DNA from 3 places in the Streptomyces sp. CG4 genome. Region 2 is predicted to be linked to each of the others. Evidence: riboswitches for the same ligand, from Rfam matches in the RefSeq annotation. Region 2 holds a riboswitch; each other region holds the start of a gene.

Evidence for each region. A riboswitch is a leader RNA that binds a small molecule or an ion and turns the genes downstream of it on or off. The one in region 2 is predicted to bind cyclic di-AMP.
Region 1: another riboswitch for cyclic di-AMP. It lies ahead of AB5L52_RS23310 (M23 family metallopeptidase); the one in region 2 lies ahead of AB5L52_RS26365 (transglycosylase family protein).
Region 3: another riboswitch for cyclic di-AMP. It lies ahead of AB5L52_RS11780 (M23 family metallopeptidase); the one in region 2 lies ahead of AB5L52_RS26365 (transglycosylase family protein).

Annotation. Positions count from the first base shown of each region.
Region 1 covers NZ_CP163525.1:5,135,024-5,144,537, reverse strand. Annotated here, with positions in the region: gene AB5L52_RS23315 (aldo/keto reductase) at 1-553, opposite strand, end outside; gene AB5L52_RS23310 (M23 family metallopeptidase) at 624-1,634, opposite strand; cyclic di-AMP (ydaO/yuaA leader) riboswitch at 1,642-1,810, opposite strand; tRNA gene AB5L52_RS23305 (tRNA-Met) at 2,144-2,217, shown strand; gene AB5L52_RS23300 (dihydrofolate reductase family protein) at 2,296-3,429, opposite strand; gene AB5L52_RS23295 (MarR family transcriptional regulator) at 3,500-4,018, shown strand; gene ribA (GTP cyclohydrolase II) at 4,199-4,840, shown strand; gene AB5L52_RS23285 (MFS transporter) at 5,289-7,259, opposite strand; gene AB5L52_RS23280 (NADPH-dependent FMN reductase) at 7,285-7,917, opposite strand; gene AB5L52_RS23275 (TetR/AcrR family transcriptional regulator) at 8,126-8,839, shown strand; gene AB5L52_RS23270 (TetR/AcrR family transcriptional regulator) at 8,925-9,514, opposite strand, start outside.
Region 2 covers NZ_CP163525.1:5,772,299-5,781,812, reverse strand. Annotated here, with positions in the region: gene AB5L52_RS26395 (NAD(P)/FAD-dependent oxidoreductase) at 1-1,232, opposite strand, end outside; gene AB5L52_RS26390 (hypothetical protein) at 1,793-2,017, shown strand; gene AB5L52_RS26385 (exopolyphosphatase) at 2,095-3,120, opposite strand; gene AB5L52_RS26380 (DUF501 domain-containing protein) at 3,160-3,693, opposite strand; gene AB5L52_RS26375 (septum formation initiator family protein) at 3,724-4,200, opposite strand; gene eno (phosphopyruvate hydratase) at 4,334-5,620, opposite strand; gene AB5L52_RS26365 (transglycosylase family protein) at 5,971-6,660, opposite strand; cyclic di-AMP (ydaO/yuaA leader) riboswitch at 6,663-6,837, opposite strand; gene AB5L52_RS26360 (transglycosylase family protein) at 7,020-8,180, opposite strand; gene AB5L52_RS26355 (cytochrome P450) at 8,373-9,514, opposite strand, start outside.
Region 3 covers NZ_CP163525.1:2,586,410-2,595,923, forward strand. Annotated here, with positions in the region: gene AB5L52_RS11760 (DUF5998 family protein) at 1-506, opposite strand, end outside; gene AB5L52_RS11765 (GNAT family N-acetyltransferase) at 732-3,554, opposite strand; gene AB5L52_RS11770 (HPr family phosphocarrier protein) at 3,732-4,013, shown strand; gene AB5L52_RS11775 (GntR family transcriptional regulator) at 4,161-4,847, opposite strand; gene AB5L52_RS11780 (M23 family metallopeptidase) at 5,083-5,838, opposite strand; cyclic di-AMP (ydaO/yuaA leader) riboswitch at 5,851-6,010, opposite strand; gene AB5L52_RS11785 (M16 family metallopeptidase) at 6,221-7,609, opposite strand; gene AB5L52_RS11790 (pitrilysin family protein) at 7,606-9,009, opposite strand; gene AB5L52_RS11795 (DNA topoisomerase IV subunit A) at 9,271-9,514, shown strand, end outside.

The sequences.
Region 1 (9,514 bases), 640 kb from region 2:
TGTAGTGCGGCTGGAGGGCGACATAGCGGGCCAGGCCCTCGCGGTCGGAGAAGTCGAGGGAGGCCTTGAGGCGCTCGGGGCTGATGTTGGAGGCGGCGATGTGCCGGACCTTGCCGGCCTTCACCAGCTCGTCGAGGGCGCCGATGATCTCCTCGACCGGCACCTCGGGCTGGTCGAAGTGGGTGTAGTAGAGGTCGATGTAGTCGGTGTCCAGACGGCGCAGGGAGGCGTCGGCGGCGGCCTTGATGTTGGCGGCGGACAGGCCCTGGTACTCGGGGTGCTGGCTGACCTTGGTGGCGATGACGACGCGGTCCCGGTTGCCGCGCGCCTTGACCCACTTGCCGATGATCGTCTCCGACTCGCCGCCCTTGTTGCCCTCGATCCAGGCGGTGTAGGAGTCGGCGGTGTCGACGAAGTTGCCGCCCGCCGCCGCGTAGGCGTCGAGGACGGCGAAGGAGGTCTCCTCGTCGGCGGTCCAGCCGAAGACGTTGCCGCCGAGGCAGAGCGGGAAGACCTCGAGGTCGGAAGAGCCGAGTGTGCGCAAAGACGTCATGTTCCACATCAACGCCGACGGTGGATGATCTCATTCCGCCGCCGGCGTCGCGTTCACACGCATGCCATGGTCAGGGGTTGAGGCCCTTGTCGCGCAGCCACGGCGCCGGGTCGATGGCGGACGCCTGGCCGTTCGGGTGGACCTCCAGGTGGAGGTGCGGGCCGGTGACGTTGCCGGTGGCGCCGATGCGGCCGATGACATCGCCGGTGGAGACCTTCTGGCCGACCGAGACGTTGATCGAGGACTGGTGGCAGAACCACAGCTCGGTGCCGTCGTCCAGGGTCAGGATGGTGCGGTAGCCGTAGGCGCCGGCCCAGCCGGCCTCGGTGATCGTGCCGCTGTGGACGGCCTTGATGAGGGTGCCGGTGGGGGCGGCGAAGTCGAGACCGGTGTGGTAGCCGGAGGACCACATCGCGCCGGGCTGACCGAAGGTGCCGGTGATCGTGTACGAGACGACGGGCAGCTGGTACTGCTTGGCCAGCTCCGCCAGCCGCTTGGCCTCGGCCGCCTGCTCGGCGTCGGCCTCCGCCTTCTGCTTGGCGGCGGCAGCCTTGGCCGCGGCCTCCTTCTCCGCCTTGGCCGCCGCGTCGGCGGTCTGCTTCTCGGCGGCGGCGGTGGCCTTGCTGTCGGCCTTGCTCTGCTGATGCTCGGCCTGGGCCATGATCCGGTTGCGCAGGGCCTCGCCGGCATCGCCGCTGTCACCGCTGTCGGTGGTCACGCCGACCTTGCTGAGCCCGGTGGCGGTGGCCTGGTGCTGGTGGGCGGAGTCCTCGCCGAAGAAGTGGGTCACCGAGTCGGGCAGGGATATGGAGACCGGCGGCTTGCCGGTGTTGGCGCTGGCCATGCCGCCCGCGCCGACGGCGGCCATCACACCGACGCCGAGGACGGTGGAGCTGCGCGCGAATCCGCCGCGCTGCTTGGCGACGCGGTGCCGGCCGCGGACGGGGTTGAGGGATTCCTCGGTGGGGTTCCACTCCTCCCAGGGGCCCTCCTCCGCACGGTAGGCGCCGTAGCCGAAGGTATCCGGCTCGGCTTGCGCGGGCTCGAACGGGGCTTCTGGGGCGGGCCGGTTGGACGCCACTCGGGCGTGCTCCTTTCCTTCCTCCGCCTACCGGGTTAGCTGACGGGTTCGGAGCAGGAAGGTCTCCTACGCGCGTATACCGGGCGTGGACTCGACGAGTTCACGTCAGTATGCGCGTGATTCACCCCAAGGTGGTGGTTCCCCGGTTCCCTTACGGGATTCGGCGCGTGCGCACGGAGCCGCCTCTTGTGACGGCTGGGACGACCGCGCTGCGTTATCGAACGTTAATAGACCTCAGAGTCACTTTCCAAGCCGTTCGGCTTGATCATTAACGCTTTCCAGTGGGGACTTACCGGTCACGACCGCTGCAAATCGGGCGAGTTGGTCGCCGTTCAGGAGTATCCGGGTTTTTGATGGTGTCTCAGATGTTATGCGGAGGGCGGTCGTCCGGTCACCGTGGGTGAAGACGATCAGGGCCCGACCGCGGGGCGGCCGGGGCGAGGAGGACATGCCGCGGTTAACCGGTGTGCAAGCTGTCCTGCGCATGGCGTACACTGGAGTCACAACGACGCGGGGTGGAGCAGCTCGGTAGCTCGCTGGGCTCATAACCCAGAGGTCGCAGGTTCAAATCCTGTCCCCGCTACTGAAGGCCCAGGGCCCGGAAACCAATGGTTTCCGGGCCCTGGGTGTTTTCACCGGCCCTGAGCATCCTCCGGGCGCGTCACTCCACCAGATGCCTGTTCGGCGCCTTGGCCTGCTCCTCGCACTCCGGCAGTACGACCACCTCGGCGCCCCCCTTCACCAGCACCCCGGTCCCGTCGGCCGCGTCCACGAACGTGTCCGGCTCCTGCCACGCCGTGACCACCCGCCGTACCCCCGCCCGGAGGATCAGCTCGGAGCACGGCGCGGGGCGGGAGGCGCGCCGGGCGCACGGCTCCAGGCTGCTGTAGACGGTGGCGGTGGCCAGCCGCGGGTCCGCCGGGTCGAGCTTGGCCAGCGCCGCCTCCTCGGCGTGGACCACGGGGTCGGCCCCCTCGCGCGAGTGGCCACGGGCCAGCTCCGTACCGTCGGCGGCGACCACCACCGCACCCACGCTGAACGCCGTGGGCGAGGGCGGGCACAGCGCGGCGAGTTCGCAGGCGGTGCGCAGCCAGTGGCGGTCGGCGGCGGTGGGGAGCGGCCCGGTGCCGGGGGCCGTGGGCTCGTAGCGCATGAGGACCACGTCCTCGATCCGGCGGGTCTCGGTCAGCCGCAGCCGGCCGGACTGGTAGCCGCCCGGGCCGAACAGGCGGGGCGCGGCCGGGTCGCCGACGAACAGCGGGGCGAGGACCAGCTGCAGCTCGTCGGCGAGGCCCTGCCGCAGCAGCTGGGTGTGGACCGTGCCGCCGCCCTCGACCATCAGCCGCCGTACGCCGCGCACGTCGTGCAGGTGGGACAGCACGGCGCGCCAGTCGAGCTCGGGGCCGAGCGGGACGACGTCGGCGGTGCCGCCGAGGCGGCGGGTGGCTTGCTCGGCACCCTGGTCGGTCGTGTAGACGAGCTTGTCGCCGCCGGTGTGCCAGAACTTTGCGTCGGGGTCGAGGGCACCGGTGGCGGTGACGGTCACCTTCAGCGGATACTCCGACCGGCCCTCCCGGAGGCGGGCCGCGCGGCGCTCGGCGGAGTTGACCAGCAGCCGCGGGTTGTCGGCGCGGATGGTGCCGGCGCCGATGAGGATGGCGTCGACCGAGGCCCGTACCGCGTCGACCCGGTCGAAGTCGGCCGGACTGGACAGCAGCAGCCGCTCGGGGCCGGTGTCGTCCAGGTAGCCGTCGAGGGAGACGGCGGCGGACAGCAGCACGTACGGGTACGGCATCGGCGTGCTCTCCCTGGGAAGTGGCGAAGTCGGCCTTGGTTCAAGTTTGAAACAAACCTACACTGGCGGCATGACGACCCGCTGGCTCACCCCCGAGGAGCAGCGCGCCTGGCGCGCGTATCTCGCCGCGACGCACCTCCTGGAGGACGCGATCGACCGACAGCTCCAGCAGGACGCCGGCATGCCGCACCTGTTCTACTCCGTGCTGGCCAATCTGTCCGACGCGCCCGACCGGCGGCTGCGCATGACCGACCTCGCCGAGACACTGAAGATCACGCGCAGCCGGCTGACCTATGCGGTGACCCGTCTCGAACGGGACGGGCTGGTGCGCCGGGAGAACTGCCGCTGGGACAAGCGCAGCAGCATCGCCGTGCTGACGGACGAGGGGATGGCCGTGCTGGAGCATACGGCGCCCGGACACGTCGCGACCGTGCGCGCCACCCTGTTCGACCGGCTCACGCCGGAGCAGGTGGGGCAGCTGGAGGAGATCTTCACGGGGGTCGCGCGCGGCCTGCAGGGCGACGAGGGCGGCGACGCCGGGACGGACGACGTCCCGTGGCGGCGCCGGTCGTCCTGCTCCGGTTCCTGAGTCCCACGGCGCCCATCGGGACCCAGTCGCACCCACCGGGCACCCACCCGCACCCACTGGCACCCGTAAGTCACACCCGACACCCGGAAAACAATTGCTTTAAGTTTGAAACATGGATAGGGTTCCCTCCGAACCCGCTGCTTCAAATCTGAAGCAGCTGCCGCTCTCGGAGGGACCCGCATGCCCGACACCCCCGCCGCCACGCCGCGCGCCCGCGTCCGGGTACCGCTGCGCTTCCACGACGGCTACAGCGTGGACGCCGAACTCGTCACCTTCCACGGCCTGGCCGACGGTCAGGAGCACGTCGCCGTCGTCCTCGGCGACCCGGCCCCGGGCTCCGTCCCGCTGGTGCGACTGCACTCCGAGTGCCTGACCGGTGACGTCTTCGGCTCGGCCCGCTGCGACTGCGGTCCCCAGCTGCGCGAGGCGGTCGAGCGCATCGCCGACCGCGGCGGCGTCCTGCTCTATCTCCGCCAGGAGGGCCGCGGCATCGGCCTCTACAACAAGCTCGACGCCTACGCCCTGCAGGACCAGGGCCTCGACACCTACGAGGCGAACGCCGCGCTCGGCCTGCCGGAGGACGCCCGCGACTACACGGCCGCCGGGCAGATGCTCACCGCGCTCGGCATCGAGGAACTGGACCTGCTGTCCAACAACCCCGACAAGGCGGAGCAGTTGCGCGAACTGGGCGTCGTCGTACGGGACCGGGTGCCGACCGGCGTCTTCACCACGGCCCACAACGTCCGCTACCTGCGCGCGAAGGTCCTGCAGACCCGCCACACCCTGCCGCTGGCCGAACTGACGGAACGGAACGCGGGCTGACGGCCAGCGGGGACGACGGGCGGGCGGGGATGACGGGCGGGCGGGGATGACGGGCGGGCGGGACGACCGGTAGGTGGGACGACGGCCTGGGGGGCGACGGCCGGCCGGGCGACCGGCAGGGGGGACGACGGCCTGGGGGGACGCCGGCCTGGGGGACGCCGGCCTGGGGGGACGACGGGCAGGTGGGACGACCGCCGGCCGGGACCGCGGTCAGGCGGGCTGTCGCCGGCCGGGACGACCGGCAGGTGGGGCAACCGGCAAGTGGGACGACCTGCAGGTGAGACGACCGCTGGCCGGGACGACCCCAGTGGGACGACCGCCAGGTGGGACGACCGCCAGGTGGGACGACCGCCAGGTGGGACGACCGCCAGGTGGGAAGACCGCCGGCCGGGGAGGACCGCCAGGTGGGACGACGGGCAGGTGGGACGACCGTCGCCCGGGACCGCGGTCAGGCGGGCTGCCGCCGGCCCGGCAGCCGCATGGCGGGCAGTGCCGCCAGGGCCAGCAGGGTCGCCGCCACGGCGTACGTGGTGCGGAAGCCGGCCGGGGACATGCCCGCCTGACCCAGCACCACCGACAGGACGGCCGTTCCGACGGACGCGCCCAGCTGGGAGTTGATGCTCAGCGCGGTGCTCGCCGCCGCCAGCCGGTCCCCGGGCAGCTCCCGGCTCGCGGTGGTCATCGTCGGCAGCAGCACCACGCCGACGCCGAGGCCCAGCACCATCGCCGAGGCGACGATCCGCCAGGGCGCGACCCCGGGCACCCCGGTCTGCCAGGCCAGCAGCGCCATCCCGAAGGCGGCCACCGCGATGCCGGCCGGGATCAGCCGGCGCGGCGCCACCTTGTCGATCCGCCGCGCCGCGAACTGCATGGTCGTACCGACGACAAGACCCGTCGGCACGCCCAGCAGCCCTGCCGCCGTGGCGCTCAGGCCGCGCTCCTGCTGCCAGTACAGCGGGCCGAGCAGCATCGCGCCGAAGTAGCCGCAGGTGAACAGCGCGAGCGTGCCGATACCGGCGGCGAAGGTGCGATCGCGCAGCAGCCGCAGGTCCAGCAGGGGTGCGGACGCGGTGAGGGCCCGGCGTACGAAGCCCGCCGCGAGGGCCGCGCCGGCAAGGGCCGGCACGAGGGCGCCGGGTGCGAGCAAGTCGCCGCGCTCGCCGCCCCGGGCCAGGCCGTACAGGAGCAGGGCGAGGCCGGGCGAGAGCATCAACAGGCCGGGCAGGTCCAGCCGGGCAGCGGTACGCCCGGTCGCGGTCGTGGGGTCGGTTCCGGGCGCCGGATCGGTTCCGGTCACCGGATCGGATGCGGTTGTGGGGCCGGTCGCGGTCGTCGGGCCAGTCCCGGACGCCGGGCCGATCCCGGACGTCAGGCCTGTCGCGGACACCAGATCGGTCGCGGACGTAGTGCCAGTCCCAGACGTCAGTCCGGTCCCGGACGCCGGATCAGTACCGGACGCCGGATCGGTCGCGATCGTCGGGCCAGTCCCAGACGTCAGGCCGATCCCAGACGCCGGGCCAGTCCCGCTCGCCGGATCGGTCGCGGACGCCGAGCCGATCCCGGACGCCGAGCCGATCCCGGACGCCGAGCCGATCCCGGACGCCGGGCCGGTCGCAGTCGTCGGGCCAGTCCCGAGCGCCGGGCCGGTCGCGATCGTCCGGCCAGTCCCAGACGCCGGGCCGGTCGCGATCGTCGGGCCAGTCCCAGACGCCGGGCCGATCCCAGACACCGGATCGGTCGCGGACGCTGGGCCGGTCCCGGGCGTCTGCGCGTCGGGCGGCAGCAGTCGTAGTCCGAGTGCCAGGGCGAGGGCGCCGACGGGTACGTTGACCAGGAAGATCCAGTGCCAGGAGGCGGCGTCGACCAGCCAGCCGCCGAGCACCGGGCCGGCGACCGGCCCGACGAGGATGGGCAGCCCGCCCACGGCCATCGCACGGCCTAGCCGGCTGCGGTCGGCGGCGCCCATCACCATCGTCATGCCGACCGGTTGCAGCAGCCCGCCGCCGAGCCCCTGCACCGCCCGGAAGGCGATGAGGCTGCCCGCGTCCCAGGCGCACGCGGCGAGGAGCGAGCCGAGGGTGAAGAGGATGAGCGCGGTCAGATAGGTGCGCTTGGCGCCGAGCCGGGCCATGGCCCAGGCGGCGGTCGGGATGACGGCGGCCAGCGCGAGTGTGTACGCGGTGGCGGTCCACTGGATGGTCTGCAGCGAGGCGCCGAAGGACTGCGAGAGTCGGCGCATCGCGACGTTGACGATCGTCATGTCGAGCACCGCCATCACCGAGCCGATGACGGTGACGGCCAGGGTGCGGTTCAGGGCCGTGGCCGGGCTTCCCAGGCCCAGCAGGGCTCCCGGGGCCCCCGGGTTCGCCGGGTTCGGACCCGGCAGGGCCGGTGCCGTGGCGGGCGTGGTCGTACGCATCTCCCCCACCTCTCCTCCCCCGCCCTCAGCCGGCGTACGGGCGTTCGGCCCGCGCGGCTCGCAACGCCCGCCCCCACCAGGTGAGTTGACCGAGCATGCCCTTCACGGCGCCGGTGCACACGGTCGCGTCCCGGGGTGTGCCGTCCTCCCCGAGGCCGGACCAGGGGCCGTGCAGGCTGACCGAGTCGCGCACAGTCATGGCGTGCAGTTCGGCGAAGACCAGCCGGAGCTGTTCGACCGCGCGCAGCCCGCCGCCGAGGCCGCCGTACGACACGAAGCCGACCGGCTTGGCATGCCACTGGGCGTGGTGCCAGTCGATGAAGTTCTTCAGGGACGCCGGGAAACTGTGGTTGTACTCGGGCGTGACGACGACGAACGCGTCGGCGGCGGCGAGCCGCGGCGAGACGTCCCGCAGCAGGGCGGCGACGGCGGGGCTCGGCGTGCCGCCCCAGCCGGGCAGCACCAGCGACAGGTCGACCTCGGCGAGGTCGATGACGTCGAGGTCGAGGCCGGCGTCACCGGCGGCGGCGAGGAACCAGTCGGCGACGGCCCGGCCCTGCCGGCCCTCCCGGACGCTGCCCACGAGGACCGCTACGCGCAGCGGTGTCTCGCCGGCGGACAGGCCTTCATCAACCGGTACGGCTTCATCAACCGGCACAGCTTCAACGGCGGATACCGCCTCATCGACGGTTACGGCCTCATCGACGCATACGGCTTCGTTGCTGGTGACAGACACAGGTGTCCCCCTTCTCCTGGTGGGCCGGCCGCCCGTCGCGGCCTCCCGCACAGCAAAGTACAACGGCCGTTGTAGAAAATACAACGCACGTTGTAAGTCGGATAGAGTGGCTGGTCACTAGGAGGCAGGTGTGGGCGAAACGAACGAGTCCCGGCTGGCGCAGGCGCGACGCGAGGTCTCACCGCGCAAGCTGGAGAAGCAGATGGCGATCGCGAGCGCGTCCTGCACGCTCTTCGGCCGTGAGGGCTATGCGCGCGCCTCGATCGACGCGCTGGCCGCCGAGGCCGGCGTCTCGACGCGCACGCTCTACAACCACTTCCCCGGCGGCAAGGCACAGCTCTTCCAGACGGTGGTGACCTGGACGTCAAACGAAGTTCGCGACGCCCAACTGGCCCGTCTGCACGCCGTGTTGGACCCCGAGCGGCCACCGCGCGCCGAGGAGCTGGAACGTGATCTGGTCGCGCTGGCCCGCGCGTTCGTCGGCCTCATGACCGACTACCCGAACCACTTCGCACTCGTCCGCCACATCCATGCCGAGGCCGACCATGTGCCGCCGGAGGTCCTCAAGGCCTGGCACGAGGCCGGTCCGGGACCGGTCGGCCGGGCCGTCGCCGAGGCGATGACCCACCTCGCGGACGCCGGCCTGCTCGACACGCACGGCGACGCGGCCATGGCCGCCGCCCACTTCATGGCCCTGACCAGCCACACGATCGTCCAGTTCACCAACTACGGCGTCCATCCCCTCCCACCGGCGGAGACGGACCGGGTGATCAGGGGCGGCGTGGCGGCGTTCCTGCGGGCCTACGAGCCTGCGGGCGGGAAGGGATCACTCCCACCGGCTTAACATCAGCCCGGCGGGTGACCGCGGCCGCCCGTGGCGATCGCCGTCGGCTCAATCGCCGTCAGCTCAGCCGGCGGGTGCACGCTGCTCAGTGCGCTCCGCCGAGGAGTCCCTCCACCACCCGGCGCACCTTGCGGGCGGCGCCGTCGTCCCCGAGCCGCATGGCGATGTTGGTCGCGTTGCAGACGGCGTCCAGCTGGAACGCGGCCAACTCCACGTCCGGCGCGGCGAGGTCACCGGCGCCAACGGCCTGCCGAAGCTGTTCGGCGATCAGTTTCAGCCAGGCCTCGCGGTGGGCGAGCAGGGCGTCGCGGACCGCGCCGGGGCGGCTGTCGTAGGCGGGAAGGTTGGCGGACCAGAAGCATCCGCCCTCGAACAGGGGCGTCTGCGCGTAGGTGATCCAGTGCTCGGTCAGCGCTCGCAGCCGGGCGGCGCCCGCCGGGAAGGCCAGCGCGGGCTGCACCACGTTCCGCTCGAACTCGCGGTGCGCGCACTCGGCGGCGGCCAGCTGCAGGTTCTCCTTGGTGCGGAACAGCGTCTGGACACCGCTCTTGCTCAGCCCGAGGTCCGCGGCCAGCCGGCCGATGCTGAGCCCGTCGAGCCCCTCCAGCGAGGCGATGTCGACGGCGTGCCGGGCGACCCGCTGCCGGGCGCGCGCACCGCGCACCAGCCGCAGAT
Region 2 (9,514 bases):
ACGCGGATCTTGCGGTTCCAGGTCGGCATCGCCATGCCGTGGTAGCCACGGTGCATGTACCAGGCGAGGCGGCCCTTGAGCTTGATCTTCATCTTGCCCATGACGATCATCGCCACGCCCTTGTGCAGGCCGAGACCGGCCACCGCACCCTTGTTGGCGTGCTCGTAGTCCTTCTGCGGGAACCCCCGCATGCCGGAGACCACGTTGTCGCCGAGGACCCGGGCCTGGCGCAGCGCGTGCTGGGCGTTCGGCGGGCACCAGGCGTTCTCGTTGCCCGCCTTGCGGCCGACGAGGTCCGGGACCTGCGCGTTGTCACCGGCGGCCCAGATGTAGTCCGTGCCCTTGACCTGGAGCGTGGGCTCGCAGTCGACGTGGCCGCGCGGGCCGAGGGGCAGACCGAAGCGGGCGAGGGCCGGGTTCGGCTTGACGCCGGCGGTCCACACGATCGTGTTGGAGTCGACCTCCAGGCCGTTCTTCAGCACGACGTGGCCGTCGACGCAGGAGTCCATGGAGGTGGAGAGGTAGATCTCCACGCCGCGGCCCTCAAGGTGCTCCTTGCCGTACTGGCCGAGCTTGGGGCCGACCTCGGGGAGGATCTTGTCGGCGGCGTCGACGAGAACGAAGCGCATGTCCTCACGGGACACGTTCTTGTAGTACTTGGCCGCGTCCCGGGCCATGTCCTCGACCTCGCCGATGGTCTCCGCACCCGCGAAGCCACCGCCGATGAAGACGAAGGTGAGCGCCTTGCGGCGGATCTCCTCGTCGGTCGTGGAGTCGGCCTTGTCCAGCTGCTCCAGCACGTGGTTGCGCAGGCCGATGGACTCCTCGATGCCCTTCATGCCGATGCCCTGCTCGGCGAGGCCGGGGATCGGGAAGGTACGGGAGACCGCGCCCATCGCGATGACGAGGTAGTCGAAGGGCAGCTCGTACGCCTCGCCCACCAGCGGGGCGATCGTGGCGACCTTGCGGTCCTGGTCGATGGTGGTGACCCGGCCGGTGAGGACCTCCGCCTTCGGCAGCACGCGTCGCAGCGGGACGACGACATGGCGAGGGGAGATGTTGCCGGCGGCGGCTTCGGGGAGGAAGGGCTGGTAGGTCATGTACGACCGGGGGTCGACGACCGTGACGGTCGCCTCGCCGTAGCGCATCTTCTTGAGAATGCGCCGAGCTGCGTACAGGCCTACGTACCCACCGCCTACTACGAGGATCCTGGGACGCTCCGTGGTGCTCATGCCATCGAGTATCCACCCGCTCCCAGGGGGTCGCTCGTGCGCCCCTTCACAAGGTCCGGTAGGGCCTGTGCTACACTCCGCGACTCGCGTGACGCAGATCATGACCGGCCAGGGGAACCACAGCCCCCTTTGAGTCGTTGTCAAGGCCGCGTGAGCTGCCCCTCTCGGTGCCGGGCGAAGACGTGAGCCGCCCGGAACACGGTCGCCGGAACGCGATCCGCAGGTGTGGTACGACCCCCATCTGAACATGTTCAACGGCCTCTTCGCCCCCCGAAAGGGCCAACGGGCCGCCTTCCGTACGCCGGCCGGACCGAAATCCTTGTGAAGAACTTCACGAAGTTTTCCGGCGCCGCGTCATCACGGAGCCCAAAAGAGCCCCCGGAGGGCGCTCAAACGTTATCCGACCTGCTCAGCCAGAGGCTACCCACAAGTAACAAATGAGAGCCGGGCAACAGCCCGCGCCGGGAAAAACCACCCGGACGGATCGTTGGACGCCGCATCGTTCACCCATCAGCCACACACCGCGCGATATCGGACACGAGCGCCCATAACGTGCAGGCATGAGCACTTCACAGACGGCCTCCAAGAAGGCCCTTTCGCGAATATGCGCGGTCAGCGCAGTCCTGAGCATCGCTCTTGCCACGGGGACGGCCACGGCCGCGTCCGCCATGGCGACGACGCCCACGTCCCACATCACCAGAGCGGCCGCCCCTGCCGGCGGCCATGGCGAAGACGACGACGACGGCAACAACGGGTGCATCGCCCTCATCGCCCTTCTCTGCTGACTGACGGCCGGCCCGGGCTCAGGCGACGGCCCCGGTTCCTCGTGGGAGGAACCGGGGCCGCTCCATGTCACCGTGGGTCAGCGGCCGCCCTTGCCCGCTTCCGCCTCTTCCGCCACCTTGAAGGCGATGCCGTCGAGGATGTCGTGCTCGCTCACCACGACCTCCGCCGCGCCGATCCGCTCCATGATCGCGAGCAGCACGAGGGCGCCCGCGCCGATGACGTCGACCCGGCCGGGGTGCATGGACGGGATCGCGGCGCGCTCGGCGTGCGTGGAGCGCAGCAGCCACTCGGTGATCTCGCGGACGCGGTCGTGCGAGATCCGGGAGTGGTGGATGCGCGCGGAGTCGTACTCGGGCAGCTCCTGGGCGATCGCCGAGATGGTGGTGACGGACCCGGCGAGGCCCACCAGGGTGTGCGCCTCGCGCAGCGGCACCGTCTGCTCCGCGAGGTCCAGGGCGGCCTCGATGTCGGCCCTTATCGCGGCGATCTGCTCCGCGGTGGGCGGGTCGGAGACCTTGCCGTCCCGCACCAGGTGACGTTCCGTCATCCGCACACAGCCGACGTCCACCGACCGCGCCGCCCGGACGTGCTCCTCGCCCACGACGAACTCGGTGGAGCCGCCGCCGATGTCCACGACGAGATACGGCTCGGTCATCTCGCCCGCCCGTCGCCCACCACCACCCTCAATCGAAGGGCGCTTCGCGCCCCCCTCGTTGTGTCCCGCCAGCTCTCTGGTCGCGCCGGTGAAGGAGAACTCGGCCTCCTGGTCGCCGCTGATGACCTCCGGCTCGACCCCGAGGATGTCCAGCACGCCGCGCACGAAGTCGTCCCGGTTCGAGGCGTCGCGGGAGGCGGAGGTGGCCACGAAGCGGAGCCGCTCGGCGCCGTGCTCCTTGATGATCTCCGCGTACTCGCGGCAGGCGGCGAAGGTCCGCTCCAGTGCCTCCGGAGCGAGCCGGCCGGTACGGTCGACCCCCTGGCCGAGCCGCACGATCGTCATCCGGCGGTCCAGATCGACGAGTTCACCGGTCTCGGGGTGCACATCGGCGACGAGCAACCGGATGGAGTTGGTGCCGCAGTCGATGGCGGCGACGCGGGTCATGGTCAAGCCCTTCTTCTCTCTGCTACTCGCCGGCGGCGTCTACTCGCAGGCGGCGTCGGCGCCGGGAACGACACACGCCCCCTTGGCCCACCACTCCGGCAGCATCGCGATCGCCTCGTCCCCGAGCGGGTTCACACCGGGCCCGGCGGCCAGCGAGTGGGCCACCAGGACATGCAGGCACTTCACCCGGTCCGGCATACCCCCGGCGCTCGGAAACCCCGTCAGCTCCTCGATCTCGTCCCGCCGCCGGATGTAGTCCTCATGCGCGGAGCGATACGCGGCGGCCAGCTCAGGATCCGTCTGCAGCCGCTCGGTCATCTCCTTCATCACGCCGTTCGCCTCCAGCGTGCCGATCGCGGAGGACGCCTTCGGGCAGGTGAGGTAGTACAGCGTCGGGAAGGGGGTGCCGTCGGGCAGCCGCGGCGCGGTCTCCACGACGTCCGGCTGGCCGCAGGGGCAGCGGTGCGCGATGGCCCGCAGGCCGCGGGGCGGACGGCCGAGCTGCTGCTTGAAGGCCTCGACGTCCGCATCGGTGGGCTCGGTGCGCGGGGTGGGCGGCGGGGGCGTTTGCATGACTGCTTCAGGTTGGCTTTCTATCGATTGCTACTGGTCGGAGGCGTCGGACTTGTCGACCCCGTCCCAGATGTTCGCGTACCAGGGCCGGTGGGCGGCCTTGAGGTCGTAGCGGGACTGCCTGGCCGTGCCCGGGTCGACGACGATGAACCCGGTCTCCCCGGGCATCACATAGTGCAGCCGGAGCCGGATCTGCTGCTCGGCGTAGGAGTCGTCCTGCCAGCGCGCCTTGAGGTCGCGCAGCTGCTCGACCCGCTTGCGGGCCTGCTCCTGCTGCCGCTGGAGGTCGGAGATCTGCGCGCGCTGGGTGACGTACTGCCGCATCGGATAGGCGAGCGCGACGATCATCGAGCACAGCACGAGCGCGAGCAGCGCCGCCCGGCCGGTGAGCCGGGAGCGGCGGTCCTGCCGCTTGCTCTGCGAGCGGTAGACCCGGGCCGCCGTCTGCTCGCCGAGCAGCCGCAGCCTGGTCGCGGTGGAGAACCGGTCCCGGTCCTTCACGGCCATGTCCCGCCTCCCCTTGTCCTGTGCGCTGCACACATCGTCCCGTGTACGGCACACGCGCGTACGTCCCCGCACACGGTACGGGACCGGGTACGGGGACGTACGTACGACTGGCTAAGCCTTACCCTCTACGGGCTCAGCCTTTGAAGCGCGGGAAGGCGCTGCGGCCTGCGTACACCGCGGCGTCGTCGAGGATCTCCTCGATGCGCAGCAGCTGGTTGTACTTGGCGACGCGCTCGGAGCGGGCCGGGGCGCCGGTCTTGATCTGGCCGCAGTTGGTGGCGACGGCCAGGTCGGCGATGGTGACGTCCTCGGTCTCGCCGGAGCGGTGGGACATCATGCACTTGTAGCCGTTGCGCTGGGCCAGCTCGACGGCGTCCAGGGTCTCGGTCAGCGAGCCGATCTGGTTGACCTTGACCAGCAGGGCGTTGGCGGTGCCCTCCTCGATGCCGCGGGCCAGGCGCTCCGGGTTGGTGACGAACAGGTCGTCGCCGACGAGCTGGACCTTGTCGCCGAGCTTGTCGGTGATGACCTTCCAGCCGGCCCAGTCGTCCTCGAACAGCGGGTCCTCGATGGAGACCAGCGGGTACGCGGCGACGAGCTCCTCGTAGTACTCGGTCATCTCGGCGGCCGAGCGGGACTTGCCCTCGAACTCGTACTTGCCGTCCTTGTAGAACTCGGACGCGGCGACGTCGAGCGCGAGCGCGATCTGCTCGCCGGGTACGTATCCGGCCTGCTTGATGGCCTCGATGATGAGGTCGAGGGCGGCGCGGTTGGACTCCAGGTTCGGGGCGAAGCCGCCCTCGTCGCCGAGGCCGGTGGACAGGCCCTTGTTCTTCAGGACCTTCTTCAGCGTGTGGTAGACCTCGGCGCCCCAGCGCAGGGCCTCGGAGAAGGACTCCGCGCCGATCGGGGCGATCATGAACTCCTGGATGTCCACGTTGGAGTCCGCGTGCGAGCCGCCGTTCAGGATGTTCATCATCGGCACCGGCAGCAGGTGCGCGTTCGGGCCGCCCAGGTAGCGGAAGAGCGGGAGGTCCGAGGCTTCGGAGGCGGCGTGGGCGACGGCGAGGGAGACGCCGAGGATGGCGTTGGCGCCGAGCGAGCCCTTGTTGTCGGTGGCGTCCAGGTCGAACATGGCCTGGTCGATCAGGCGCTGCTCGGTGGCGTCGTAGCCGACCAGCTCCGGGCCGATCTGCTCGATGACGGCGAGGACGGCCTTCTCGACGCCCTTGCCCTGGTAACGGTTGGAGTCACCGTCGCGCAGCTCGATGGCCTCGAAGGCACCGGTCGAGGCGCCGGACGGGACGGCGGCACGACCCGTGCTGCCGTCGTCGAGGCCGACCTCGACCTCGACCGTGGGGTTGCCTCGGGAGTCCAGGATTTCCCGGGCTACGACGACGTCGATGGACGGCACGAGCATCTCCTTCTTGGATGTGACGCTGGAAGTGCGAGGTGGTGTGCCTTACGGCTGTGCCTTGCGACTAGAGCCTAACCGTCTCCGGGGGATCGGCCACCGACCGACCGACCCGTGGATGGTGAGGGACATGCAGACGGTACCCATTGTTCACCGACGGAACAAATGGGGGCTCCGGTGATGCCGGGCTGAAGAGTGGGGAAACGGGGCGAGACACAAAAGACCCCGCCCCGGCGCGTACGGGGGAACACGCGCCGGGGCGGGGGGCCCGTGGGGACGGGGGGACCCTCACGGGAGCCTCAGTGTGGGGGGGTGGGGATGTGAGGGCGCTGCGGATCCGGCCGGAGCCGGATGTGTCACTTCAGGTGCAGCTGCTGGCCCGGGTAGATGAGGTTGGCGTCCTCGACGATGTCCTTGTTCAGCTGGAACAGCTTCTGCCAGCCGCCGGCCACGTGGTGCTTCTCGGCGATGGAGCTGAGGGTGTCACCCGTGACGACCTTGTACTCGCCGTCGCCCTTCTTGACCTTCTTGCCGGTCGGGGTGGTGACGGTCTTGCTCTTCGCCGGGGCCGTGCGCTCGGTGGAGCGGGTGGCGGCCTGCTGGTCGGTGGAGCGGGTGGTGGTGCCGGTGCCCTGGCTCGACGAGGTGGTGCTCGGGGCGGAGCCGTTGTAGGCGGCGCTCGACAGGCCCGTGCCGCAGACCGGCCAGGCGCCCTTGCCCTGCGCACCGAGGACCTTCTCGGCGACGGCGATCTGCTGCGCCTTGGTGGCCTGGTTGGCGGTCGAGGCGTAGGCGGTGCCGCCGTACGCGGCCCAGGTGGAGGCGGAGAACTGCAGGCCACCGTAGAAGCCGTTGCCGGTGTTGATGGACCAGTTGCCGCCGGACTCGCACTGGGCGACGGTGTCCCACTCGGAGGCGGTGGCGGCAGAAGCGTTGCCGGCCGCCATCAGCGGCGCGGCGACGGCGGCACCGGTGACACCGGCGAGCGCGACGACGCGGACAGCCTTGGACGGACGACGGTGCTTGCCCTTGCCGGAGAACAGCATGGAGATCCCCTCACCGACGCCTGCGAGGTGAGCTGTCGGGTTCGGGCCGGTTGAGTTGCCCGGCCGCACGCCCGCTGTCGCGGGCCTGCGGCTTCACCCCAAGCCGGTTCCGGCATCAACTGCCGGTTCCGGCGCCTACCTTGGGTCCCCCGCTCCTGCCTACGGCGCATGACGCGACGACTGTTCCCGGGCAACCGCTGGCAGGACTCGGCGTTGCGGATGCCGGGGCTCGTGGTGACGAGCGGTCCTGACCGTAGACAGGTGATCGGCGGAATTTCAAAGACGATCAGGGCTTCTGAGACTCATCCCACACTTTCGCCAAACCGGACATTAAGCGCGAAGTGGGGCGCCAACTGCCGTTATTCGGCGTCCTTTTCGCCCCCGACTTTCAGGGTCTGACCGGCGGTGATGTGGTTCGGGTCGGCCCCGATGACGTTCTTGTTGCCGTCATAGAGCGCGTGCCATCCGCCGTCGACGCCAAGGGAGTCGGCGATCGAGGCGAGGGAGTCGCCCTCGCGGACGGTGTACGTGTCCCGTTCGCGCCCGGCGTGACGGCCGGACTGTGCGTCGTTCTGACCGTTTGCCGCGCTTTCGTCCGCACTCCCGCCACGGTGACGTCCACCGCTGCTGAGCGCGCCGGTGTCAATCAGGCTCCAAGAGCCGTCGGACTGCCGGGAATTGTCCGACTCGTCCGCGCCGGGCGTCGCCGTGGGCGAGCCCTCGCTCCCTTGCCGGCTCCCGTCGCCGTTCGAGTCGGACTTGTGAGCCTTGTCATCCTTGTCGGACTTGGGGGTGCTCGCACCTGTGGAGCCGTCGGTCGCCTCCGGGGTCCCGGTGGCGTCCTTGCCCGGGGTCGAGCCGGGGGCCGGCGTGGCGCTCGCGCCGGACGAGGAGGAGCCGGAGGCATCCGAACCGGGGGAATCCGAACCGGATCCGGAGCCCGAGCCCGAGCCTGCGCCCGACTCGGAGCCGGTGCCGGACGTGGAGCCGGTGCCGGAGCCGGAACTGGAACCGGAACTCGACCCGGGCGAGGACGAGTCCGCCAGACCGGACGGGCCGGAGCCGCCGGCGGAGCCGGACCCGTCACTCGCGCCACCCGACCCACCGGAGCCGCTGACGCCGGGGTCCACGTCGACCGAACCGGAGTGGGAGGTCAGACCGGCGGTCAGCGCACACATGGCCCATGGCGTGGTGCCCTGGTCGGCGAGGATCTTCTCGGCGACGGCGATCTGCTGGGAGCGGCTGGCCTGGTCGGCGCTGTCGGCGTACTGCGTGCCGCCGTACTTGTCCCAGTCGTCCTGCGAGATCTGCAGTCCGCCGTAGTACCCGTTCCCGCTGTTCGCGCTCCAGGAGCCGCCGCTCTCGCACTGGGCGACCCTGTCCCATGTGGTGCCGTCGGCCGCGTTGGCGTTCGCGGCGCCGAGCAGCGGGATGGCGATCGCGGAGCCGGTCACTCCGGCCGCGACGAGGAGGGCCGGAGCCTGACGGGGGCGACGGTGACGACCGTTCCCGGAGAGCATGCGGATGCCTTTCGTGCGACAGCGGGACCGGCGCGGCGCCGTGATGCACGTCGCCACGCCGATGGGTGAACGTATCGGCAGACGATCACTTGTCACAAGTTAATGCCGCGCAGATCACGTGAAGATCACAGAGTTGAACCCGCTTCGTGTTAACCCTGCTACGGCTTTGCCGGTTCTACGGCTGTGCCCGTGCTACGACTGTGCCCGTGCTACGGCTCTGCCGGCGGCCGGGGTGAACTCCACGGGCAGGGTGCGCAGGCCCCGCATGATGAGCCCGCCGCGCCAGCGCAGCTCGGCCTGATCGCCGGCGAGCCGCAGGTCGGGCAGGCGGGTGAGCAGGGTGGCGAGCGCGGTCTGGCCCTCCAGCCGGGCGAGCGGCGCGCCGAGGCAGTAGTGGATGCCGTGGCCGTAACCGAGGTGCTGGTTGTCACGCCGGGAGAGATCCAGCACGTCCGGGTCGGCGAACCGCTCCGGGTCCCGGTCCGCCGCCGCGAGCACCACGAGCACCGGATCCCCCTGCGCGATGTCCTGCCCGCCGACGGTGAGCGGCTCGGTGGCGAACCGCCAGGTCGCCAGCTCCACCGGGCCGTCGTAGCGCAGGAGTTCCTCCACTCCGGTCTCCAGCAGATCCTTGTCTCCGCCGGCCAGGGACCGCTGGAGCCGGGCGCGCTGCTCGGGGTGGGTGAGCAGGGCGTAGGTGCCGTTGCCGATCAAGTTCACGGTGGTCTCGAAACCGGCGAAAAGCAGGATGAAGGCCATCGCGGCGGCCTCGTTCTCGGTGAGGTGCTCGCCGTGGTCGGAGGCGCGGATGAGGCCGGAGATGAGGTCCTCGCCGGGCGCGGGCTCGGCGGGCAGCGCCTCGCGCTTCTTGTGGATCAGCTCGGCGAGGTAGCCGCGCATCTTCTTGACGGACCGTGCGACTCCGCCGCGCGGCCCGCCGCCGTGCCGGATCATCATGCCCGCCCAGTCCCGGAAGTCGTCCTGGTCCTCACGGGGGACGCCGAGCAGGTCGCAGATGGCGTAGATGGGCAGCGGGAAGGCGAACTCGTGGATGAGGTCGGCCGAGCCCCGCTCCGCGAACCGGTCGATGAGCTGGTCGGTCAGCTCCTGCACCCGGGGCGCGAACTCGGCGACCCGGCGCGGGGTGAACGCCTTGCTGACCAGTCGGCGCAGCCGGGTGTGGTCCGGCGGGTCGATGTTCAGCAGATGCGTCATCAGCTCGGCCTTGCGCTCGCCGGGAATGCCGGTCTTGCCCTTGGCGTGCGCGGGCTCGTCGTGATGCGCGGGATTCTTGCTCAGCCGCTGGTCGGCGAGGGCCTGCTTGGCATCGGCGT
Region 3 (9,514 bases), 3.2 Mb from region 2:
ACGCGCAGGCTGAGGTCGTCCGCCGTGGAGTTGCCCGTGTAGCCGTGGTCGGCGTCGCAGTTGGGGTCGCCGCAGGCGGCGGGCTCCAGGTCGATGCGGCTCACCGCGCCCCAGCCGATGGTCAGCACGACCTCGCGGGGCAGCGTGCCCGGCTTGTACTGCTCGGGGTTCGCGACCACGCGGCTGACCACGACCGAGGAGATCCGGCCGAGCTTCACGGACTCGGTGGAGGTGGTGGCGTACGGCGTCGGGGAGGTGCTGTCGGCGCCCTGCTCGTCGGTGTGGCTGACGATGAAGCGGTTGCCGGTGAGGACCAGGACGGTCACATGCCGGCGGACCTCGTTCTGGTCGAACGTCGTCTCCTGGTGGACCAGGTACGACCGGATGGGCTCGCCGCCCACAGCGGCCTCCACGGCCTCGGCCACGAGGGCCGGGTAGTAGCCGCTGCGCTCGATCGCCGCGCGCAGCCCCTGGGTCGTCGTACTGGTCTTGGCCATGGCGTCCATCCTAATCCGTGGGCAAGGGGGGTCCGGGCCGGTCACGGGAAGCCGCCGCGGGTGCGGCCGGCCGCGGGGGCGCGGGGCCGTGCTCGCTGTGCGGCTCTGCCGCGTGGGCGAGAACCCACCAGGATCCCGCACCCGCGCACGCACCGGAAGCCCCCGGCCACGGGGCGCGGCAGTGACCGCGAGACCCGGTGACGGCGGCGAGGCGGTCGCGGGCGGCCGGCGGCCTCAGTAAGCCGGCATCGTGCGCGGGCCCAGGTCGTCACGGGCGGGCGGCGGTGCGAGCCGTACCGTGGCGCCGAGGACGCTCACGCCGTGCGGGGCGACGACGACCGGCTCCAGAGTGACGGCGACGACTTCCGGATGATCGTCGACCAGCCGGGACACCCGCAGCAGCAGCTCCTCCAGCGCCGGGGTGTCCACGGGGGTGGAGCCGCGCCAGCCGAACAGCAGTGGTGCCGTGCGGATCGACCGCACCAGCGAGGTCGCCTCCCGGTCGGTGACCGGGATCAGCCGGTGCGCCATGTCCCCGAGCAACTGCGAGGCGGCACCGGCGAGGCTGAAGGACAGCACCGCCCCGGCGGCGGGGTCGATCACCGCGCGTACGACCGTGTCGACGCCCCTGGGCGCCATCCCCTGCACCACCGGCCGCAGCTCCTCCGGCGGCCCGAACAGCTCGGTCAACTCGGCGTACGCCCGGCGCAGTTGCTCCTCGTCCGCGAGGTCCAGGCGTACGCCACCGAGGTCGGCGCGGTGTCTGAGGTGCGGGGCGGTGGCCTTCAGGGCCACCGGGTAGCCGAGGGTGCGGGCGGCTTCGGCGGCGGCGTCGCGGGTGGGGGCGGGCAGCGCGCGCCGCACCGGGATGCCGTACTTGCCGAGGAGCTCGCAGGTCTCCGCGTCGGAGATGGTGAGCCCTTCCCCGCGCGCGAGCAGCTCACCGATCAGCCGCGCGGCCCCCTTCTCGTCGATGTCCTCGTACTCGGGCACCTTCCCCGGGTCCATGGCCTCCCGCCGCCACTGCCCGTACCGCACGGCTTCGGCCAGCGCCCGCACGGCCCGCTCGGCGGCGGGGTAGGCGGGGATGAGCCGGGTGCCGTCCCGGAGAGGTTCGAGCGGAGCCGGGAGTGGGGCAGGGTGGGCACCGCCGCCGGTGCCGGAGGCCCGCTGGGCGGCCTGTGGTGCCGTACTCGCCGCGGCCGACAACGCCTCCGCGAGCCCGCCGAGCTCCACATGCACCACCAGCACCGGCTTCCCCGGCACGGCCGCGGCAGCCGACCGCAGCGCCTCCGCCAGCTCCGCGTCCCCCGGCGACGCTTCCCCGATGGCAGGGATCGCCGTCACCACGACGGAGTCGCACGTGTCGTCGGCCAACGCCCGCGCCAGCGCCCCGTGGAAGTCCGCCGCCGTCGCCCCCGTCGTCAGATCCAGTGGCCGCGCCGGCCGCAATCCCTCCGCCAGACACCGGTCGTACGTCAGCACGCCCAGCGACTCGGAGTTGCCGAGGATCGCCACCCTCGGCCCCGCCGGCAGCGGCTGCCGCGCGAGCAGCAACCCCGCGTCGACCAGCTCGGTGATCGTGTCGACCCGGATCACCCCGGCCTGCCGCAGCAGCGCGGAGACGATGGCGTGCGGCAGCCGGGTCGCCCGTACCGCGTGTCCCTGGGGCACGGAACCGACGCCCTGCACCACGACCAGCGGCTTCGCCGCCGCCGTCCGCCGGGCGAGGCGGGCGAACTTGCGGGGGTTGCCGATGGACTCCAGGTACATGAGGACGACGTCGGTCTCGGGGTCGTCGTACCAGTACTGGAGGACGTCGTTGCCGGAGACGTCCGCGCGGTTGCCGGCGGACACGAAGGTGGACACGCCCGTGACCCCCGTGACCCCTCCCCCGCGCCGGTGCAGCCGGGACAGCAGGGCGATGCCGATGGCGCCGGACTGGGCGAACATCCCGATGCGGCCGGGGCGCGGCATCTCCGGGGCCAGGGAGGCGTTGAGCCGGACGTCCGCCGAGGTGTTGATGACCCCGAAGGCGTTCGGGCCGATGATCCGCATGCCGTAGGCGCGCGCCTGCTGCACGAGCGCCCGCTGCCGCTCGCGCCCCTCGGGCCCGCTCTCGGCGTATCCGGAGGAGAGCACGACGAGCCCCTGCACCCCGTGTTCACCGCACTCGGCGACCGCACCGGGCACGTACTCGGCCGGTACGGCGACGACGGCGAGGTCGACGGGGTCCTCGACGTCCCGCACGGACCGGTACGCCCGCACCCCGTCGACCTCCTTGAGGTCCCCGGGGAATGCCTTGTTCACGGCGTGCAGCCGGCCGCCGTAACCGGCGTCCCGGATGTTGCCGAGGACGCTGCGGCCGACCCCGCCGGGGGCGCGGCCGACGCCGATGACCGCCACCGAGCCGGGCGCGAGCAGCCGTCGCACCGAGCGGGCCTCGGCGCGCTGTTCCCGTGCGCGCTGGACGGCGAGGGAGCGGTCGGTGGGTTCGAGGTCGAACTCCAGGCGGACGACGCCGTCCTCGAAGCTGCGCTGCTGGGTGTAGCCGGCGTCCGTGAACACCTTGATCATCTTGGAGTTGGCGGGCAGCACCTCGGCGGCGAAGCGACGGATGCCGCGCTCGCGGGCGACGGCCGCGATGTGTTCCAGCAGGGCGGAGGCGACCCCGCGGCCCTGGTGCGCGTCCTGCACCAGGAAGGCGACCTCGGCCTCGTCGGCGGGCGCGGAGGCGGGCAGGCCGTCGGCGCCGATGCGGTCGTAGCGTACGGTGGCGATGAACTCGCCGCCGATGGTGGCCGCGAGTCCCACCCGGTCCACAAAGTCGTGGTGCGTGAAGCGGTGGACGTCCTTGGCGGACAGGCGTGGGTACGGCGCGAAGAAGCGGTAGTACTTCGACTCGTCCGAGACCTGCTCGTAGAAGCTGACCAGGCGGTCGGCGTCATCAACGGTGATGGGCCGGATGCGCGCGGTGCCTCCGTCGCGCAGCACCACGTCCGCCTCCCAGTGGGCGGGGTACTCGCGCCGGTCCTGCCGGTCCGCCGGGGTCTGCATGGGCCCCAGAGTACGGCTCGCGTCCGACAACGGCGCGGGGCAGTCTGTGGAGGACGGAAGTCGGATCGAGGCCGCGGTCCGACGCCGCACCGGGACAGGACGAAGGTCCGATCCGGGCATGCTTCACGATATGGGAAACTGGTCTAGACAACCCTGAAGACTGAAGGGCAGCAACACATGGCTGAGCGCCGCGTCAACGTCGGCTGGGCCGAGGGCCTCCACGCCCGCCCCGCCTCCATCTTCGTCCGAGCCGCCACGGCCGCAGGCGTCCCGGTGACGATCGCCAAGGCTGACGGCAACCCCGTCAACGCGGCCTCCATGCTGGCCGTCCTGGGCCTGGGTGCCCAGGGTGGCGAGGAGATCGTCCTCGCCTCCGAAGCCGAGGGCGCGGACATCGCCCTGGACCGTCTGGCGAAGCTGGTGGCCGAAGGCCTCGAGGAACTGCCCGAGACGGTCTGAGTAAGCGCACCTGAATGCCGGAGCCGCGGTGCCCTTTTCGGGCGGCGCGGCTCCGGTGTTTCCGGGCTCATTGCGTGCACACCGGAATTAGGGCAACGGAAATACACCGCGCCGAATAACCCCGCCTCTTTGTATACGGCGCGCGTGTTAATGCCGGAGGCCCGACATGTTTACGGCGTGTTGCGAAGTCCTCACACGTTCTGTACCCCCGGGAAATCGCAGCCTGTGCGCGCCGGTCGCACGCTCGGCGTGCAGCGCCATGACCGCCCGCGCACGCTCGCCGTCGCCGCGCGCCACCGCGTCGACGATGGCGCCGTGCTCCGCCCAGGACTCCGCCGGGCTCGGCGACGCCTCCACGGTGTACATCCAGGCGATCTTGTGGCGCAGCTGGGTGAGCATCGCGGTCAGCGAAGGGCTGCAGGAGGCCTGGGCGAGCGTCTCGTGAAACCAGCCGCCGAGTGAGCGCAGATCCTCGCTGTGCCCCCGCCTGGCCCGCTCCTGGCCCAGCCTGACCAGGCCGCGCAGCACCTTCAGATGGGCCTCCGTGCGCCGCTGTGCGGCCCGGGCGGCCCCGAGCGGCTCCAGGAGCATGCGCATCTCCAGCAGGTCGGCGGCCTCCTGCTCGGTCGGCTCGGCCACGCACGCGCCCGCGTGCCGGCGGGTCACCACGAAGCCCTCGGCCTCCAGGGTGCGCAGGGCCTCGCGGACGGGAACGCGCGAGACGCCGTAGCGGCGGGCCAGGACTTCCTCGGTGAGGCGGCCGCCGCGCACGTGGACACCGGCGACGATGTCGTCCCGGATCGCCGTGCACACCGAGTGCGCCGGAATACGCATGACCGACCTCCGCCTTAATCCCCGTGAAACGTCGACGATGGACGCGTGTTCCGTGACTCTATTCCAATGCGTCGGAATTTCCGACGGCGGGTCGGATTCCATGGATATTTTTTGGTCAGCGGGCACGGCCCACACCGCGCAAAACGGCGAAAGCCCCGGCTCGGTGAGCCGGGGCCGCGGAAACCGGGCGCGCCGGGCCCTGGGGGCCGCACACGCGGAGGGGCCGGCGGAGGGGTCAGACGTTCACGCCGTGCTCGCGGAGGTAGGCGACGGGGTCGACGTCCGAGCCGTAGTCGGGGGTCGTACGGGCCTCGAAGTGGAGGTGCGGGCCGGTGACGTTGCCGGTCGCGCCGGACAGGGCGATCTGCTGACCCGGGGTCACCTGCTGGCCGGCCGAGACGCCGATGGACGACAGATGGCCGTACTGGGTGTACATGCCGTCGGCCATCCGGATCACGATCTGGTTGCCGTACGCCCCGCCCCAGCCGGTGGAGACCACCGTGCCGGAGCCGACCGCGTGGACCGGCGTGCCGGTCGCCGCGTGGAAGTCGATACCGGTGTGCGAGCCGGAGGACCACAGGGAGCTGCTGACCTTGTAGCCCGTGGAGACGTACGAGTCGGCTATCGGGGCGACGAAGGCGTTCAGCCGCTCGCGCTCGGCCTCGCGGGCGGCGCGAGCCTTGGCCGCGCGCTCCTGCTGGGCCTTCTCCGCCGCCGCCTCGGCCGCGGCCGCCTCGGCCGCCTTCCGCTCGGCGGCCCGCTTCTGGGCGGCGGCCTGCGCGTCGATCTGCGCGGCGATGTCGTCGCCGACGGTGATCACCGGGGTGAGGCCGGTCTGCTCGGCGGAGTTCTCGGCGGCGAACGCCGGGGCGGCCGCGAGGGAGCCGATGACACCGGTGGTGGTGAGGGCCGCGATACCGGCCGCCTGAGCGGTGGTGCGCTTGACCCGGCCGGGCTTGCGATGCTTCCCGGTGGCGCACATGAACGCCATGAAGTGGCTGGTCCTTTCCTTCCCTCTCGCCTACCGGGTTAGCTGACGGGTTCGGAGCAGGAAGGTCTCCTACGGGCCCCTCGCTGCCGCGCGGGCGCCCGATTCACCCCAGGGACGGTGGGTCCCCGGCTCCCCTGGCTCGCGCCGTACGGGGACTCGGCGATGGCTGTCCGGTGCCGCGGGTGCGGCGCACTGCCTGACGAACAGCCCGGTCGACGCTACGGAAACGCGCCTTCCAAACCCAAACCGAACCAGGTTTTTGTAGCGCATCCCACAGGGCAGACAGGCAACCTCCGCCGCAAATCGGGCATCTGGAGAAGGGAGTGGAACAACAGGGGCCCTGACGACCCGTAGGTCGTCAGGGCCCCACGCGTGCGTGCCGCTACTCGGCCGGCACGACGGTCACTTCACCGATGCCGAGCGCCTCCACCGGCGCCTTGATCTCGGAGGCGTCACCGACGAGGACGGTGACCAGCCGGTCCACCGGGAAGGCGTTCACGACGGCCGCCGTGGCCTCCACCGTGCCCGTCGCCGCCAGTTGCTGATACAGCGTCGCCTGGAAGTCGTCGGGCAGGTGCTGTTCGACCTGGTCGGCCAGCGTGCTCGCGACGGCCGCCGCGGTCTCGTACTTCAGCGGCGCCACCCCGACGAGGTTCTGCACGGCCACGTCCCGCTCCGCGTCGGTCAGACCGTCCGCGGCGAGGGTGCGCAGCACCTTCCACAGGTCGTCCAGCGCGGGGCCGGTGTTGGGGGTGTCCACGGAGCCGCTGATGGCCAGCATCGAGGCGCCCGAGCCGTCCGGGGCAGAGCGCAGGACCTGCCCGAACGCGCGCACACCGTAGGTGTAGCCCTTCTCCTCGCGCAGGACGCGGTCCAGACGGGAGGTGAGGGTGCCGCCGAGGCAGTAGGTGCCCAGCACCTGGGCGGGCCACACCCGGTCGTGCCGGTCGCGGCCGACGCGGCCGATGAGCAGCTGCGTCTGGACGGCGCCGGGGCGGTCCACGATGACCACGCGCCCGGTGTCGTCGGCGGTCACCGGCGGCACGGGCCGCGGCTCGCCCGGGGTGCCGCTCCAGGCGCCCAGGGTGTCGCCGAGCAGGGCGTCCAGGTCGATACCGGTGAGGTCGCCGACCACGACCGCGGTGGCCGTGGCGGGGCGCACATACCGGTCGTAGAAGGCGCGTACGGCGGTGGCGTCGATCTTCTCGACCGTCTCCTCGGTGCCCTGGCGCGGGCGCGACATGCGCGAGGCCGCCGGGAACAGCTCCTTGGAGAGCTCCTTGGCGGCGCGGCGGGAGGGGTTGGCCAGCTCGTGCGGGATCTCGTCCAGGCGGTTGCGGACCAGCCGCTCGACCTCGCTCTCGGCGAACGCGGGCGCGCGCAGGGCATCGGCGAGCAGGCCGAGGCCCTTGGCCAGGCGGGAGGCCGGGACCTCCAGGCTGAGCCGGACGCCCGGGTGGTCGGCGTGCGCGTCCAGCGTGGCGCCCGCGCGCTCCAGCTCGGCGGCGAACTCCTCGGCGGAGTGCTTGTCGGTGCCCTCGGAGAAGGCCCGCGCCATGATCGTGCCGACGCCGTCCAGGCCGGCCGGCTCGGCGTCCAGGGGCGCGTCCAGCAGCACCTCGACGGCGACGACCTGCTGGCCGGGGCGGTGGCAGCGCAGCACCGTCAGGCCGTTGTCGAGCGCGGCGCGCTCCGGGGCCGGGAACGCCCACGGCTTGGCCTCGCCGGGCTGCGGCTGGGGGTGGAAGTCCATGGTGGCGAGCTCGGTCACTTGGCCGTCTCCTCGTTCTCGTTGGCGGCCTCTACGGTCGCTTCCTGCTCCGGGTCCTCGCCGCGCCCCGCTTCCTCGGTGTGCTCGGCGGAATCGGCGGACAGCGGCTCGTAGACGAGGACCGCGCGGTTGTCGGGACGCAGGCGGGCCTTGGCGACCTCCTGGACCTCCTCGGGGGTCACCTCCAGGACGCGCTTGACGGCGGTGAGGGCGAGCTGCGGGTCGCCGAACAGGACGGCGAACCGGCACAGTTCGTCGGCGCGGCCGGCGACCGTGCCGAGCCGGTCCAGCCACTCGCGCTCCAACTGGGCCTGGGCGCGCTCCATTTCCTCGGGCGTGGGGCCCTCCTCGGCGAACCGGGCCAGCTCCTCGTCGATGGCGGTCTCGATGACCGGCACCTCGACGTCACCGGAGGTCTTCACGTCCAGCCAGCCCATCGAGGGCGCACCGGCGAGGCGCAGCAGGCCGAAGCCGGCCGCGACGGCCGTACGGTCGCGGCGCACCAGCCGGTTGTACAGGCGGGAGGACTCGCCGCCGCCGAGGACGGTCAGGGCCAGGTCGGCCGCGTCGCACGCGCGCGTGCCGTCCTGCGGGAGCCGGTAGGCGGCCATCAGGGCGCGCGCCGGGACCTCCTCGACGACGACCTCGCGCTTCTGCTCGCCGATGACGTCCGGCAGGGCGCCGTCGCGCGGCGCGGGCTTGCCGTCGTGGGACGGGATCGATCCGAAGTACTTCTCGATCCAGGCGAGGGTCTGCACGGGGTCGATGTCGCCGACCACGGAGAGGACCGCGTTGTTCGGCGCGTAGTAGGTGCGGAAGAACCGGCGGGCGTCCTCCAGGGTGGCCGCGTCCAGGTCCGCCATCGAGCCGATCGGCGTGTGGTGGTAGGGGTGGCCCTCCGGGTACGACAGGCCGGTCAGCTTCTCGAAGGCGGTGCCGTAGGGCACGTTGTCGTAGCGTTGGCGCCGCTCGTTCTTGACGACGTCCCGCTGGTTCTCCATGGACTCGTCGTCCAGGGCGGCCAGCAGCGAGCCCATCCGGTCGGCCTCCAGCCAGAGCGCGAGCTCCAGCTGGTGGGCGGGCATGGTCTCGAAGTAGTTGGTGCGCTCGAAGCTGGTGGTGCCGTTGAGCGAGCCGCCGGCGCCCTGCACCAGCTCGAAGTGGCCGTTGCCCTTGACCTGCGCCGAGCCCTGGAACATCAAGTGCTCGAAAAGGTGAGCCAGGCCGGTACGCCCCTTGACTTCGTGGCGGGAGCCGACGTCGTACCAGAGGCAGACCGCCGCCACCGGGGTCAGGTGGTCCTCGGAGAGCACCACGCGCAGACCGTTGGCCAGGCGGTGCTCGGTCGCTGTCAGGCCCCCGGAGCCTGCCTCGGCTGTGGTCGTGTGACCCATGGGCATGTACGTCCCTTCGCGAGCGGAGGCGGTTGTGCAAACCGCGGTTTTCCTGCCGTTCCTGCCACTGTATGCAACGTGTGGGGGGCCTCGGCGAAGTTCCCGCGGGACGTACGCCCACAGCGGATCCCGTAGCCTGCCCCGAACCCGCCCGGAGGTGCCGGGAAGCCCGCCGGGACCGGGTCGTGGCACGGGTTGTCAGTGCCTCGGTCCACAATGGTCCGCGTCAGATCCATCAAACGCTTCAGTAGCAAGGAGCCGGCAGCGATGGCCCGCCGCAGCACGAAGACCCCGCCGCCCGACGATTCGTACGAGGAGAAGATCCTCGACATCGACGTCGTGGACGAGATGCGTGGCTCCTACCTCGAGTACGCGTACTCGGTCATCTACTCGCGCGCCCTGCCGGACGCCCGTGACGGTCTCAAGCCGGTGCACCGCCGGATCGTCTACCAGATGAACGAGATGGGTGTCCGCCCGGACCGCGCCTATGTGAAGTGCGCGCGTGTCGTCG